Regions from separate parts of the Staphylococcus sp. GDY8P57P genome, predicted to be linked through region 1. Evidence: riboswitches for the same ligand, from Rfam matches in the RefSeq annotation. Region 1 holds a riboswitch; each other region holds the start of a gene.
What was found. Region 1 has a riboswitch for thiamine pyrophosphate ahead of tenA (thiaminase II). Riboswitches for the same ligand answer to the same signal wherever they lie in the genome.
Positions count from the first base shown of each region.

Region 2: it holds a riboswitch for thiamine pyrophosphate, as region 1 does, so the genes downstream of both, KA878_RS06465 (ECF transporter S component) here and tenA (thiaminase II) in region 1, are expected to answer to the same signal.
Region 3: it holds a riboswitch for thiamine pyrophosphate, as region 1 does, so the genes downstream of both, thiC (phosphomethylpyrimidine synthase ThiC) here and tenA (thiaminase II) in region 1, are expected to answer to the same signal.
Region 4: it holds a riboswitch for thiamine pyrophosphate, as region 1 does, so the genes downstream of both, KA878_RS07750 (thiamine phosphate synthase) here and tenA (thiaminase II) in region 1, are expected to answer to the same signal.

Region 1 covers NZ_JAESLK010000022.1:28,830-33,056, reverse strand. The annotation lists gene thiM (hydroxyethylthiazole kinase) at 1-9, opposite strand, end outside; gene thiD (bifunctional hydroxymethylpyrimidine kinase/phosphomethylpyrimidine kinase) at 2-823, opposite strand; gene tenA (thiaminase II) at 816-1,505, opposite strand; TPP riboswitch at 1,583-1,686, opposite strand; gene KA878_RS09420 (transglycosylase family protein) at 1,970-2,662, opposite strand; gene KA878_RS09415 (single-stranded DNA-binding protein) at 3,006-3,404, opposite strand; gene KA878_RS09410 (YwpF-like family protein) at 3,592-4,035, shown strand; gene fabZ (3-hydroxyacyl-ACP dehydratase FabZ) at 4,102-4,227, opposite strand, start outside.
Region 2 covers NZ_JAESLK010000018.1:248,282-252,508, forward strand. The annotation lists gene KA878_RS06450 (class I SAM-dependent rRNA methyltransferase) at 1-442, opposite strand, end outside; gene auxA (lipoteichoic acid stability factor AuxA) at 630-1,925, opposite strand; gene graF (glycopeptide resistance-associated protein GraF) at 2,075-2,194, shown strand; TPP riboswitch at 2,662-2,761, shown strand; gene KA878_RS06465 (ECF transporter S component) at 2,851-3,426, shown strand; gene KA878_RS06470 (ABC transporter ATP-binding protein) at 3,439-4,227, shown strand, end outside.
Region 3 covers NZ_JAESLK010000007.1:98,946-103,172, forward strand. The annotation lists gene rarD (EamA family transporter RarD) at 1-637, opposite strand, end outside; gene thiC (phosphomethylpyrimidine synthase ThiC) at 882-2,618, opposite strand; TPP riboswitch at 2,803-2,906, opposite strand; gene KA878_RS03270 (zinc ribbon domain-containing protein) at 3,022-3,237, opposite strand; gene KA878_RS03275 (PTS mannitol transporter subunit IIBC) at 3,617-4,227, shown strand, end outside.
Region 4 covers NZ_JAESLK010000019.1:174,760-178,986, forward strand. The annotation lists gene KA878_RS07735 (thiazole synthase) at 1-121, opposite strand, end outside; gene thiS (sulfur carrier protein ThiS) at 123-323, opposite strand; gene thiO (glycine oxidase ThiO) at 307-1,422, opposite strand; gene KA878_RS07750 (thiamine phosphate synthase) at 1,415-2,005, opposite strand; TPP riboswitch at 2,071-2,180, opposite strand; gene KA878_RS07755 (pyruvate MFS transporter) at 2,769-4,049, shown strand.

The sequences.
Region 1 (4,227 bases):
ATTATTCATCATCTAATCCAACCTTCTTCATATATGCAAAATGGTTTACCGGTCCTCTACCTTGACCAATTTCTGGCGTATATTGAATACTCAATGAAATAAATTTCTTCGCTTTTTTAACCGCTTCATAGATAGATTTACCTTTAGCCAGTTCTGCAGTAATCACTGCTGAGAATGTACATCCAGTTCCGTGCGTATGTTTAGTGTCAAAGCGTTGATCTTCAAAGGTATACACATCATCCTTAGTAAATAAGAAGTCTTTAGCATTGTTTAAATCTGCAGAGTGTCCACCTTTTATGACAACGCCTTTACTGCCTATTTCATTAATAAAGATATTGCCTGCTTTACGAATATTTTCTTCCGTGTCTATTTTAATGCCTGTTATTTCCTCTGCTTCAGGAATATTAGGCGTGACGACATCTGCTAAAGGTAGTAATGTATTCTGTAAATGTTTCTTGGTTTCATCATCCATTAACGAATCGCCACTCTTAGCTAACATGACTGGATCGATAACGTATGGAATATCTGAATGTTGTCTCAAATATTGTTGAATTAACGCCATTGTTTCATGAGTCGCAATCATACCTGTTTTAATAGCGTGTGGTAATTCGTCATTGAAGACGCTATCTAATTGTTCTTGAACCCAACTTGTCTCAAGATTATGGATATGTTGTACCCCTTTAGTATTTTGCGCAACGATACTTGTAATAGCTGCCATGCCGTAGACACCACAGGCATGAAATGATTTTAAATCGGCCATTACACCAGCGCCACCTGATGGATCAGTTCCCGCGATTGTTAAAGCGATTTTAGGTTTATGCATTTTTGTCGCCTCCGAAGTTCCATTGTTCGTTAGTATAAGCCATATTAAAGAAATTACGTTCGTGAATCGTACTTTGTAAGAAACTTTCTTTAATATCATGCTTTTCTTGTTCTGTACAATTTGCTGTTAATTCATCTAATAAATTATCAAATACTTCTATTAATGGACGCATTTCTGTACTATAGAAATCAAACCATTTTGCAGTTACAGAATCTCTATTTAGATTTTGATCCTCTAATGCCATTTTAGCTACAACTTCATATACATAAGGGCATGGTGCCATTGCAGCTATTGTATACGCCGCATTCTCATGTGCATAGGCATGATAATACATATGTTTAATGTAATGATCACCGCTTGGAGGCCATACTTTTTCTTTAACAATTTCTTCATAAGGTTCATTAATGTAATCTGCTAAAATTTCATGTGCCTCAACTTCACCATCTAGCATAAATTCAATTTGTTCAACTAAAAATTTAACATCTTTCATTGTTGGTGCTTTTGGGATAAGAAGTGCATACAAATTTGTAAATTCCTTTAAATATGATGCATCCGCTCTTAAATATTGACGTACTGCTTGAGCGTCTAACTTCCCTTTTAAAAGGTCTTGAATAAACCCATCATTATAGATATCTTCAATAATAGGTTGTGAAGCCTCTTTAATCTCAGTTGAAAATGTCATAGTCATATCCTCCTTAAAATTAAAAAATGCTACATTTCAACGTAGAAATGTAGCTATCATTCAATAAAGAGAACATAACATATACATTACTACTTTCCTACGTTGGCATTAACCAAATCAGGTTATAAGGGTCTGAATTTAATCATCTCAGCCATTGGCAATGGCTCCCCTAGTAGCATTATCTTATTAATTTAACGATATCAAATTGATTAGGATTTATCAAATAAAACAGAAAGCGAGAGGACAGAAATAAAATAAACTCATTGTTCTCCCTAGCTTACTTTGCTTGTAGCATTTCTTAGTGAAATTCTCTTTGTTGGGGCCCGCCCGCAAGGATAACTAGTGCTAAAAAAGCTTGATTTAAGCGTATTTTCAAATCAGTCATCTATTGTCAAAATGAAAAAGCAGGCTGAGACACTTTATTATGTCCCAGCCTACTCAATTAATATTATTATATTGCTAAATTAAGCAGTTACCCATTGTGATGGACCTGCAGTATTATATAATTTAACAGCAGCAGCATCTTGAACGTGTTCTGGTGCTTGTGCTGGTGATACACCTTTATATTGAGCAGGTGCTACTGAATCCCAAGTTGATTGTAAGAATTGATATTTACCTGCTGCACCTGAACTTGGATTAATAGCAGTAATGTCGCCACCTGATTCACGTTGTGCAATTTGTTGTAAATGACTGTTTACATTTACAGAAGAACCACTTGAAGCACTTGAGTTAGAAGTTGTAGCTTCAGTTTGTGGTTGTTGTGTTTGTTGAGTTTGTGGTGCTTGTTGTACTTGTGTTGGTTGAGCTTGACTAGATTGTTGTGAAGAAGCTACTTGTTCAGCTGAAGTTTGGTTAGTAGCAGCTGATGCTTGTTCACTAACATCTTGTTGTGGTGAAACTAAGCCTGTTTGTGCATAGTTCCAACTCCAGTTAGTACCATCTGATTCGAAATGATAAGTGAAACCTTCATAATCAAATGTTACGTTATATGCACCTTCTTGGATAGGGCTATTATTTAATGATTGATCATTTGATTGTGCTAATTGTGCTAATTCAGCTTTATTTACTTGAGCTTCGCTCGCATCTGCGTGTCCAGCGTTGCCAGCAACTACTCCTAAACCTACTGCTAATGATGAAGCAATAATTGTCTTTTTCATAATTATATATATCCTCCTAGATTTGTTTGTGTCTTAATAATAAATTTTACAAGTAACACTTTAACATCCATAAAACCATAGTAGGTTACAGTGAAATAAAAAAAGCCAGTACTTTTTTACATCCAAATTACAAACGTACTGTAATCCTATTTTTTAGTTATGGACTTTCATGACGGTTTTGAGTAGCTATATATATAAGTATCTCTTGTAATACTAATGAAATCTTTCAGATAATTATATTAAAAATTTAAGAACCTCTCTTATAAAATTGATAATATAAGAGAGGCCATGAGTATAATTAAAGAAGTTATTTATAGTAAATAGGGATGGAGTTAATAGAACATTAGTTTATATCAATCACTTCTAGGTGATCGTATGAATAAGTGTCTTCATTGAATGAGGTGTCAGGGAGAATATCATTATTTTTGGATTTGGGGGACATAAATTTAATTGTTTCAACATATAATTCGGTCACAAATTGCGTTTGGCCCTCTTTATCGTATTTACGTGATCTCATTTGACCAGTAATACCTACTAAAGCGCCTTGCTCAGTATACAATTCAATATTGGTAGCTGTTTTACCAAAAGCTTTACAAAATATATAATCACAAGCTATTTCATTGTTGTCATCTTTATAATTACGTTCTGTTGCAACACAGAACGTGGCTATCTTCACCTCCTCTTTCTCAAATATTTGTGCCTTTTTGGTCAACCGACCTACTATCACAATCTTGTTTAGCATGTGTCACCTCCTTCTACAACTATAGTATTCATTTATAACTATGGCGTCAAAATTCTATTTTTAAGATTTTTATTCCTATTAATACTCAAAGTTTGATATATTTAAAGAAAATAATTGTAAAACTCATATTAGATTATTGATAATTTCATTTTTTGCATAATTTTAATTTTTTTGGGGATGTGATGAAGTGAAGACATTTAAAGCTGTACGTTTTCAAATTGTTAATGAAAATGGAGGTATAACTGAATTTGAGCTAGAAGATGGTGTAATCATCAATAAAGAAAATAGTGGTACTGGTTGGCTTCTAGAGGTTGTCATTTCAAATGCGCACTATGAAACAATGAAAAAATATTATGATGATCAAACACTATTAGATATTAGAGTCGTGATAACACGCCCTTCGAATGATCCTGCACTTTTTGATGCTACAATCAAAAGTATTTCTGAATTCGAAACAACAATGTCAATTGTATTAGATTGTCATATTTACACCTTACGACAAGTTTATGCAGAGAGTTTATTAGAACAATTAGTTGATGAAGGACTGTCAGGTGAGGAATTAAAAGTAACATTTAATCGTATGATGCAATCTAAACCTAAACTAAAAGAAGAAAAATTTGAAAGAGAATAAAATAGGAGTGGAACACAATTCAATGTTCCACTCCTATTTATATTGATTATAAAAGCATGTTTTGGTTTAAGCATCTTGGATAGCGAAAGTTAATTCACAACTACAAGCGAGTTGGCCATCTACCGTAGCCTTTGCTGTACCTTTTCCGATTGGACCTTTGATTTTAGTAATTTCTACCTCTAACATTAGCGT
Region 2 (4,227 bases), on a different contig from region 1:
ATGGAAATACTTTCTGAATCGCTTCAATGACATTATAGCGGAATTTATATATTCCTTTTGAGTACCATTGAATCAATAAATGGCCATCGTAGTTGTCAATCGTTAATCCACCAACGCCATCGCCTTCTGCATTGAATAATCTAAACGCATTAGTACCTTCGATATGATAATAATAGTCACGTTCTTGTAATGCAATTTCAAATCTTTTTTCGAAAAAAGATGTATTAATTGTTTCATTTTGATCGTAGCTTAATATCCAACCTAGCCCCTTATGTTGGCGTCCAACATATGCGGTTGCAATGTACTGTTCTTGACCATTCATAATGTAAAATAAGTCGCCTTCTTTTAAATGATCATTGTTATAAATATCCGCTTCATCTACTAGCGGATAGTAATTCAAATACTTTGTTTCTTTACCTCTATTTAATGTGGCTATTTTCATTTTCAAACGCTCCTATTTAGATTGTTTTAAGTTTGAATTTTATACAATACTCTCGTTATCATTCAACACTAGTTTAACAAATATAAAATTATCATTACACAAAACAACATTAAACAAAAAAGGCGGAACGTGAAGTCTATTTCGTCACCATAGATTTCACGTTACCACCTTATCAAAATTAAACGCATTAAGGTCTTTCTCTCAATTGTAACGTAAATGCGATAATAACCGCTATCAACATTAAGATTAACGTTGGAGTTATAAAGATTGATAATAATAATCCATGAATCATAATGTTTACAAATTCAGTTAACAATTTAAAGAATAGAATACTAACCATAAAGAGTTGTAAATAATAATATTTACCTCTTAAGAAATGTGTAAATGTCGTTGCAATATAAGTGATAATAACTAGCATTAATAATAATAAAGTTACCCATTCAACAACATATTGTGTTTGAGATAGTTCCCATTCACCTGATACAAATAAAGCATTTCTGTTATTAAATTCAATAAATGTAAATAGGAATAAAATGAAACCACAGAATATTTCTACATACGCTGGTTTAATCCATTTCGGCCGTCTCATCCAATTAGGAATATCATCTTCTTCAATATTAAATACATTTTTGAATTTATTCTTAAATTTATCACGTTTTGATCTGATTTTTTCTAAATCGACACTTCTTCTCGTCTTACGTGCATATTCTGATGTTTTATCTTGAAGCTGTTTAAAATGAACTTTAGACTGATTCGAAACATTTCCTTTACTTGTTCTTGATAATTCTGGTTCTTCTTCTCCCAATTCTTCTTTAGTCAATGGTAAGGATCTTCTTAAGAATAAGAAATTCCAAATTGAAGCTTGCGCTAATAACCACATTACTAAGAAAAATGTATTTACACTTAAAATATCTATTGGTGCAATTTCATTGGCATCAATTTTGCCGTATAAAGAAATTTGAGTAATTAAATAACTTATTCCATAAGAAAAGATAATCCATAAGTAATGATTTTTTCTATTAGCAACATTAAGTTCATCTTTATATACAATGTAGCCTGTGTGAATAATAAAAGGAATAATAAAAATAATTGCCCAAAAACTATATACTTGAGTCATTAAAGTAATTGAAATGAGGAAGTATAAAATCCCAATAATTAAAAAGAAAATTGAGATGTCGTAATCATATTTCGTAGTTCTATATAATGCATAACCAATAAGCATTACAAGAATACCAAACAGAATAATTATGACTGCACTAATAATAGGAAAGTTGCCTATGAACCTACTCATCACTCTAATAATTTCACTGAAGAATGCATTAAGGAAATCCCATAAATTATGAATTTTTAATTCAACTTTATCTTTATCCTTTAATTGATTAATTAAAGGTAAATTTATAAGTATTATGAGACCCGTGAAGAGTGAAACGATACCGACAATATAACTAAAAATAATCTCGGTGTGTTTCTTAAGAAAAGACATACTGTTCACCTCAAAATTCATTATATAGTAAGATGTTAATCTTGTCTTTATTAAACAATAAAATACATCTTGAGACCTATATAAGTTTATCCTAGTTTTATATGGGTAAACTTAAATTGTAAACATTAATCTAACAAGGAGTGTTCATTATGACAAACGAAGATGCTAAAAAAGCAAAAGAAGTAGAAGAAAAATTAAAAGAACAAAAAGAAGAAAAAACTGATGACATCGAACAAACTAAAAAAGATGTTCAAGACACTTTAGATTAATTACTAAAGCAATTATTTATAAAGGCTACAGTTTCACTCATTCATTTGCGTAGCTAACCGAACTGAGAAGGCGCTTAATTCAAGCTTTTATCAGTTCTAGTCACCCTTGCGGGCGGGGCCCCAACAAAGAGAATTTCATAAAGAAATTCTACAAGCAAAGCAAGTTGGGGTCGGGGCCCCAACAAAGAGAATTTCATCAAGAAATTCTACAAGCAAAGCAAGTTGGGGTCGGGGCCCCAACAAAGAGAATTTCATCAAGAAATTCTACAAACAAAGCAAGCTGGGAGTCGGGGCCCCAACACAAAAAATCACGAAAGTGATTTTACAAGCAAAGCAGGTTGGGGATACGACGAATTTAAAAGAATTCTGTCCCACTCCCATCGATTTTTCTTTCATTTTATTTAATTTAATTAAAATCGCCTTGACATTAATTCATAAAAGTCATACATTTAAAATAAATTAAATATAAAACGCACTAGGGGTGTGTATACTGAGATGAGGTTTTACCTCGAACCCTTTGAACCTGAACTAGTTAAAACTAGCGTAGGAAAGTGTTGCTAATATAAATAATTGTAGTAAATACATATAAAACTTTTTATTTAAATTCACGCACAACTTTCTACGGATGGTTGTGCGTTTTTTTAGGAGGAAATATCATGTCAAAAGGTTTAAAGCTTTCAGAAATCCTTGTAACTGTTCTGATTGCAGTAGTATTTGCGATAATTTATAACTTATGGTGGTTTGCGTATAACGTGGCGCAAGTTGCCGGTGTTCATATTGAACAATTAACATATGGCGTATGGTTTATGGCAGCTATCGTCGCATATTTAATTATTCCTAAACCTGGTATTGCACTTATTGCAGAGTTTGCTGCAGGTGCTGGTGAAACAATTGTTATGGGGAAATTTGATATTCCTACAATTGTATATGCAATTCTTCAAGGTTTAGCTTGTGAAATTATTTTTGCTATTTTTAAATACAAATCTAGATCATTAATGGTTGCTGTATTAGCTGGATTAGCAACTGCATTAATTTCATTTCCAGTTGATTATTATTACGGTTATTTAGCTGAAGTCGCAGGATGGAATCTTCTTTTATTCATTATATTCCGTTCTATTAGCGGTATTGTCATTGCCGGCTTATTATCTTATCTCATTGTTAAAGCATTAGATCAAACAGGTGTGACGAAATTATTCCGCCCTGCTTCTCAAAAAGACTACGACAACCTATAAGGGGAAATTAAAGTGTTAAAAGCGAAAAATTTACGTCTGAAATATCCGAATGGCGAACGTAAAATCTTCGATAATTTGAATATTGAAATTAAAGATAAAGAAAAAGTGCTTTTACTAGGTCCTTCAGGATCTGGTAAAAGCACATTGCTTAATGTTTTAAGTGGCATTGTGCCAAATCTAATTGAGTTACCTATGAAATATGATGAACTTGAAATCGATCCACATTCTGGTGTCATCTTTCAAGATCCAGATACGCAGTTTTGTATGCCTAAAGTGTATGAAGAACTTGCTTTCGTTCTAGAAAATAAACAAGTACCACGCAATGAAATGGACGCACTTATAGAGAATGCTTTAGCATCGGTTGATTTAAATGTTACGGACAATACATTCGTTAATCATCTTAGTGGCGGTATGAAACAAAAGCTCGCTATTGTTGAAACTATTTTACAAGAAGCTAATACGCTTTTCTTAGATGAGCCTACTGCCATGTTAGATGTAGATGCTACAGCTGATTTGTGGCAACGACTTATTCAGTTATGGTCTGATCAAACTGTGCTTATTGTCGAACACAAAGTTGAACATATTTGGGAGCATGTCGATAGAGTCATCTTATTGAATTATGAAGGACAAATCATAGCAGATGGCACACCGGATTACATATTAAAAAACTGTGAGCATTTACTCACTGAATTTGGCGTTTGGCATCCTCATGCTTGGGATCATGCGCCAAAGCCGATTACATTTCCATCTAATGAAGCTGAAACATTATTTACTTTTAAGAATGGTCAAGTTATTCGTGGT
Region 3 (4,227 bases), on a different contig from region 1:
TCATACCGACTGATGACGTTCCTGTCTTCCATAAATAAATCATATAAATTAATCCCGCTGGCGCTGTGACGATACATTCAATCGCAATACTGCTGATGGCTTCGATTTTAACAATCTTCTTCAACAAGCCATAAATGCCGAATGAGAAAGCAAGCATTAATGAGATAACTGGAAATTCTCCAACGCGTATCGTCATATAGAGTACTCCGATTGCCGCAAATACGATGGCTAAAGATTCAAATTTATTAAACCTTTCTTTTAGGAAAATAAACGCCAATAATATACTGACTAATGGATTAATGTAATAACCTAAACTAGATTGAAGGACGTGGCCATTAGATACAGCCCAAATGAACGTTCCCCAGTTCACCGTAATCACATAACCGGCAATAATGATGACGATAAGTTCAATTGGATGTGAGAATAGATGTTGCAAATCACGCTTGAATGTTTGTGATTTCTTTAAAACGACGATCATTAGAATCATAAAGATCATGGATAATACAATGCGATAAGCTAAGATTTCAAATGCACTAACGCCACCAATTAATTTCCAATAAATTGGCAAGATTCCCCATAGTACATATGCCCCTAACGCATATAGAATCCCTTTTTTGAATTCAGTATTGGAATTCATCCAAACCCTCCTATCGGTATAACCCTGGAAATATGTATTTAGTAATACAACTATGGTACCAATAGTTAAGAAGGTTAGATATATAAACTGCTCAAAATCTCTTAAATTCCCAATGAATCAGGTCGAATTAACCCGAATTTAGACATCCATCACTCTAACATCACACAACCCGAAGTCTTACCCTTTAATTCAAAAATAATAATGGCAGTGACTACACAAGCCACTGCTATAAGGTAATTCTGTATTATTGATAGATTTTGTTGCCTGATTTTCTAAACTCTTCGTCTTTTTCTCTCATACCTTCTAATTGTTCTTTATATGAATCACGAATCTCATGTGACAATTTCATTGAACAGAATTTGGGTCCACACATACTACAGAAATGTGCAATTTTTGCAGCTTCAGCGGGTAAGGTTTCATCATGAAATTCTCTTGCGCGTTCTGGGTCTAATGATAAATTGAATTGATCTATCCAACGGAATTCAAAGCGTGCTTTACTAATCGCATCATCGCGAACCGTAGCACCTGGTAAGCCTTTCGCTAAGTCGGCTGCATGCGCTGCGATTTTATATGTTACAACACCATCACGAACATCGTCTTTATTTGGTAAACCAAGATGTTCTTTAGGTGTTACGTAACATAACATCGCTGTGCCATAACTTGCAATTTGGGCTGCACCAATGGCAGATGTTATATGATCATATGCTGGCGCGATATCAGTGACTAAGGGGCCTAATGTATAGAATGGTGCTTCTTTACAATAGAAATCTGCTAAATCCTGGTTCTCTTTTATTTTATACATTGGGATATGTCCTGGTCCTTCAATCATGACTTGCACATCATGTTTCCAAGCAATTTCAGTTAATTCACCTAGTGTTTTAAGTTCTGCAATTTGGCTTTCATCGTTAGCATCATAAATTGAACCTGGACGTAAACCGTCTCCTAGAGATACTGCCACATCATATTTGTTTAAGATTTTACAAATATCTTCAAAATGCGTATATAAGAAACTTTCTTCATGATGTGCAAGACACCATTGCGCAATAATTGATCCTCCACGCGATACAATACCTGTTAAACGATTGACAGTTAGTGGAATGTAATGTAACAACAAGCCAGCATGAATCGTGAAGTAGTCGACACCTTGTTCGGCTTGTTCAATTAACGTATCTCGATAAACTTCCCAAGTTAAGTCTTCAGCTACACCGTTTACCTTTTCCAAAGCTTGATAAATTGGTACCGTACCTACTGGAACTGGTGAATTACGAATCAAATATTCGCGAGTAGAATGGATGTTCTTACCTGTCGACAAATCCATCATCGTATCTGCACCCCAGTGAATTGCCCACACCAATTTCTCGATTTCCGCTTCAATCGAAGATGAAACGATGGAGTTACCAATGTTCGCATTAATCTTAACTTTAAAATTCTTTCCAATAATCATCGGTTCTGATTCAGGATGATTGATGTTACTCGGTATAATCGCACGTCCTCTCGCAATTTCTTCTCTCACAAATTCTGGGTCTACTTGTTCACGAATCGCAACGAATTCCATTTCTTTAGTGATAATGCCTTGTTTCGCATAATGCATTTGGGTTACAACTTTATCTTTCATTGCACGTTTCGGTTGATAATGAAAAGGGTGTGCTACATAGTTTTTATGACCATCTTTCTTAAAGCCATTATCAATCGATTGAACCTTGCGTCCTTCATAGCATACGACATCTTCACGTTCAGCAATCCATGATCTTCTATTTTTTGGAATCCCTCGATTAACATTTACCTCATAACTCTCATCATGGTAAGGTCCCGCTGTATCGTACACTATTATTGGTTCATTTTTAAATGAACTACTTTCAAGTTGCGTATCCGACAACTCAATTTCACGAAATGGAACTTTGATTTCGTCGTTCTTTCCTGTTTTAAAGATTCGTTTGCTCGCTGGAAAATTCTTTTTAAAATTAATCAATTCTTGTTTCATATACATAACCTTCCTATGCCACTAGGTATATCTCAAATGACTGATCAATACATGCACAAAAAAACATTCAGCTGAACACTGAATGCATAAGAAAATAAGCAAAGTATATTAAACAAATTTATATGTATCTTAAATTATTAAAGTGAAAGTGAACAAACCTTTTAACTTTAATATCTTTTAGTCTAAATGTACTCACTTGCTTCCCTACGCTAGTATTAACTAGATCAGGTACGAAGGGTTGGAGTTTTAAACTCCTTTCAGCCACTTAAAGCACCCCTAGCAGATGATATTGTATTACAAGCATAATTGTACCAAACGTGTCATATTACTACAAATTAAGATTTATTGTGCATAGAAAAACAGTGGTCTTAATAACCACTGTCTAAAATTCTATTTACTTAACTTATCCACCAAAGAATAAATCAATAATATCACTTGTTCTATTTTTATCAGTTTTATAAAACTCTGTATAACCACAATTCTTGCAAGTGATTGTTTTAAAGTTGTTATGTTGGACATCAAACATCTTAGATAGTCCAGAACCTGTTGCCGATAGTGTCCCCTCTTCCACTTCTGTATGTCCACATTTCACACAGCCGTTTCCTGCATTCCCAGTCATACACAACACTCCTTTATTGTTTCTTACTTATTTTATAGCCTATTTATTAATCGCTAATCTTTAGATATTAAATATCTCCAGTTGAATTACACGTTTGTTTTAAAGATGTTTGACATCACTCTTTTAATTCTCAAATTATAGATAAGTCATCTTATAAATAACAATCTAAATTCAGGATTTTCGGCAAAATATATGCAAAACTTGGCTTTCAGATTTGCTCGCTAATTACTTCTATCCAAACCCTAAACCCATTCTCCATGACCTTGCCACACTGTTGTCACATTTACTGTGACAAAGTGGCATTTTCTTTATGTTGAAGACGCTTTCTTACGCCCTTACAATTGAAGTATCAAATCAGAATAAAAAAAGAGGTGTAGTTATGGCTCAAACAGAGACACAAGAGAAAAAAGGTCTCGGCCGTAAAGTTCAAGCGTTTGGTTCATTCCTTAGTAGTATGATTATGCCAAACATCGGTGCGTTTATCGCATGGGGCTTTATTGCTGCGATTTTCATTGATAATGGCTGGTATCCTAATAAAGAATTATCTCAATTAGCAGGACCAATGATCACGTACTTAATTCCATTACTTATCGCATTTAGTGGTGGTCGTTTAATTCACGACTTACGTGGTGGTATCGTTGCAGCGACAGCAACTATGGGGGTTATTGTTGCATTACCAGATACACCAATGTTACTTGGCGCAATGATTATGGGACCACTTGTTGGTTGGTTAATGAAGAAAGTTGACCAATTCTTACAACCTAGAACACCACAAGGCTTTGAAATGTTATTCAATAACTTCTCAGCAGGTATTCTAGCATTCATTATGACAATCCTTGGCTTCAAACTATTGGCGCCAATTATGCAATTCATCATGCACATCTTATCAGTAGCAGTTGAATTCTTAGTACACTTACACTTATTACCAATTGTAAGTATCATCGTAGAACCAGCTAAAATTTTATTCCTTAACAACGCGATTAACCATGG
Region 4 (4,227 bases), on a different contig from region 1:
CGAACGTAAGTACATTTGTTTCCGAAGCTTTAATCGCTTTAGTTTGGATGTCTTCATTTTCAAATTTCCCTGTACCTAATAACAAACGAGAGTGTAATTCTAAATTGCCAATTTTAAACATTTTATCCGCCTCCAACAAATTCTAATAGTTCTAATTGATCATCTTCACGCACAGTGTGTTGATGATAATCATCTTGCTTAATCAATGTTTTATTATGTTCAACAATGACACGTTGTGGGTCTAACTCAAGTGATTCGAGCACTTGATGGATCGATTGTTCCGAGTCGAACGTGAACGTGTCACCATTAATGATACATTTCATGATTTAACCTCCTTGAGACATTAAAAGATTTATATTGAGCTGGTTTGATACCAGTTAATAGCCAATTTGCGATGTCACGTCCGATCACAGGAGATAATAAAATACCATTACGATAGTGACCGGTAATCATATATAAGCCATCATCAATTTGGTCCATAATTGGCAGTTCACTCTCTGTGTACGGACGTACGCCAGACCATTGTTTGAGTACACGTGCGTTTGCAAGTTCAGGAATACGTGCTGTTGCATAATGTTTCAACCAGGAAATGCCTTGCGTTGTATTACCTACTGAATAATTATCAAATTCACTAGTAGCACCAATTAAATAACGGTTGGGTTGTTTTGGCACAACATAACATCCATTGGTCGTAAATACCGTTTGATTTAAATGTAAATTATCGTGTTCCACAAGTAGGACTTCACCTTTAACGCCAACAACCTCACGTGGTAGTTGATACTGCTTTAATAGTTGAGATGACCATGCACCACCTGCAACGATAACCTTTTTAGCATATAAATCACCTTTAGATGATGCGATTTGATAGTAGCCATTCAGACGATGAATGTCAGTAACATCTGTATTAAAGTAGCGCGTAATGTGACGTTGTTGCAGAGATTTAAACAATGCTTTCGTATAATGATTCGCATTGATTTGTCCATCATTTGGGATATAAATAGCCATGTCTGCTGCAGAGACATTACCATTCGTTAAATCGGCCAAGTCATTGTCTGAGAGCGCAACAACATTGTGATCTAATGCGTGTAGGAATTGATATTGTGCACGTAAATGGGCTACATCACTAGGTTGATTCGCAATTTTAATTAATCCAGATGCTTGATATTGAATATCAATGCCCGTTTCATCTTGTAAAGATTGGCATAATTCAGGAAAGAGGTCTCGCGACTCGAGTGCAAGTCGAAATAAATCACTATCTTCTGTAAATTCATTCTGAGCACCTAACATGCCACCAGCTTTATAGGATGCATGTTTACCAGGTATATCTCGGTCAACGATTGCGATGTCGAGATGCGTGTGACTAAGGTGTCTTGCAATGGACATTCCGATGACACCAGAACCAATAATAAGAACGTCATGCATCTTTCAACCACTCCTTTCGTAGATGTTGAATTTGTTGTAAAGATGCGTTCATAAAGTATGAGATTGCACAAATACCTGCAAAGCCAGGCGGCAGTTGATGTATCGTATCTTCCGTCATACCACCTATGGCATAAATCGGGATAGGCACGTGCAAAACATCGTTGATTTCGGACGATGTTCTAGGTTGCTGATTTGGCTTAGAAGCGGTTGGAAATATATGACCATAAAAGACATAATCCAAGTGATGTCGATAAGCCTGTTTAACAGTGTCAACCGAGTGCGTTGACATGCTAACCTGCACCTCTGGATGGTGTTCTTTATAGTGGAATGCCAACGTGTCCATCTCGCGACAATGTAAACGTGTAAGATTTAGCGCTTCTAATAATTCGACATCGCTATGGACAATGATTTTATCTCTAGGGAATCCAGCAACGATTAATATGCTGAGAAAAGAACGCAACTCATCTCTAGACATAGGGGTACGAAAGAGTAAACCATCAATCCCCTCACTAATATCAAGAAAATGTTGTAAATCTGACGCTGTTAAATGTTTGTAAGTTGTTATCGCTATAAAGATGGCTATCACTCCTAATAAATGAAAAAAACGCTATCTCCTTCGTAGGAAATAGCGTTGGTCTATATAGAACGTTATTTAGCAAGCCACTTTCCTACGCCAGTGCAAACTGGATCAGGTTCCAGGAATTATAAAGTTCTTTCTTTACTCTCAGCCTTAAACAAAGGCACTTCCAGTGGATAAATTATCTATTTAATTTTTAATAATTATGATTCACGTTTGATTTCAAATTTATTCTACAATTTTTTCGAATAGAGTTCAAATTTTAATAGGAAGAGCAAGGGACATCAATCATATAATGATCCTATTTCACCAATTCTCAGTAGCTGACTGAACGGAGAAGGCGCTTAAATTAAGCTTTTGTCGGTTCTAGTCATCCTTGGGAGTGGGGCCCACCACAAAGAATGACATTACGACATTCTACAAACACAGCAAGCTGGAAGTCGGGGCCCCAACACAAAAAATCACGAAAGTGATTTTACAAGCTAAGCAAGCTGGGAGTGGACAATGAATGTGAAAAGAATGCTGCGCCACTCCCAAATGACGCAATTAGTGAATAAAGTAACGAACGATGTACAATTTAATAAAAGAACTTTTAAATAAGATATTGAAAACGATTTCAAAACCTGGTAATATAAATAAAAATAAATGCTAAAAACCCTATGATGGTAAGGGTTATAAGGGAGTTATTTTTGTATAATAGGGAGTCTTGTGAGTATATTAGACAACATATTTAGAATCAACAAATTAGAGGAAGTAGGAAAAAGAGGTTATGGTACAAAGACAAAAGAAAAGTAGTGTTCGTTGGTTTTTTGCATTAGCATTTTTTATTATAGGTGTAATCGCCTATATGGATAGATCCAACATTTCGTATATTGCCCCGCAAATGATGGAAGATTTACATATGACAAAACAACAATTTGGTCTATTAGCTTCATTCTTCTCGTTAGGTTATGCTTTAATGCAAGTACCTTCAGGTATGCTAGCTGAGAAATTCGGACCACGTAAGATGATTACAATTGCTTTAGTATGGTGGAGTGCTTTCACCATTTTAACAGGTATGATTAAACATCACGGTTTATTATATTTAGTTCGTTTCTTATTCGGTATCGGGGAAGCGCCTATGTATCCATCAAACGCCGTGTTTAATGCAAACTGGTTCTCTAAAGATGAGAAAGGTAGAGCATCAAGTATGTTACTTGCTGGTTCATATTTTGGGCCTGTATTAGCACCTGTCATTACAATTGCTATTGTAAACGCATTTAACTGGCAAGCAGTATTTTATATCTTTGGTGTGGCAGGTATCTTAATTGCAATATTATGGGGAATTATTGCGAAAGATTTACCTGAACAACATCGTATGGTTAATGACGCAGAGAAACATTTCATTATGGAGAATCGTGACCTTGTTCAAACAACGAAATCATTACCACCATGGAATCAATTCTTCCGTCGTATTAGTTTCTATGCGATTGCAGGTCAATACTTTGTAGTACAATTTGTTATTTCATTATTCTTAATTTGGTTACCAACGTACTTAACTGAACAATATCATGTAGAATTTAAAGACATGGCGATTAGTTCATTACCTTGGTTCATTATGTTTATTTTAATTTTATCTGCTGGTGCGATTTCAGATAAAATTTTACGCAGTGGTCAATCAAGATTTATTTCAAGAGGTTTGATTGCTATTGTAGGTTTCATCGTATTTGCAGTTTCAATTTTCTTTGCAGTACATACTGATAATTTATATGTAACTATTTTCTGGTTATCACTTGGTTTAGGTGGTATGGGCGTATCAATGGGTATGAGCTGGGCTGCAGCGAATGACATTGGTAGAAACTTCGCAGGTACTGTATCTGGTTGGATGAACTTATGGGGTAACATTGGTGCGTTATTAAGTCCATTCTTAGCTGGTGCATTAGTAGCATCACTTGGTTGGACAATGACTTTCCAATTGCTAATTATTCCAGCAGTTATCGCAGCAATTTTATGGTTATTTGTATCACCAGATAAACCATTGATTAAAGATGAAAGTCGTGAATTAAAATAATTTTATATAAACTAGGGCATTATGCCTAGATAAATAGTCGAGACTGGGACATAAATAATATAATTAAGCTATTTTGCAATTACGCAGTAGCTGACTGAACTGAGAAGGCGCTTAAATCAAGCTTTTCTCAGTTTTAGTCATCCTTGCGGGCGGGGCCCCAGCAAAGAGAATTTCATCA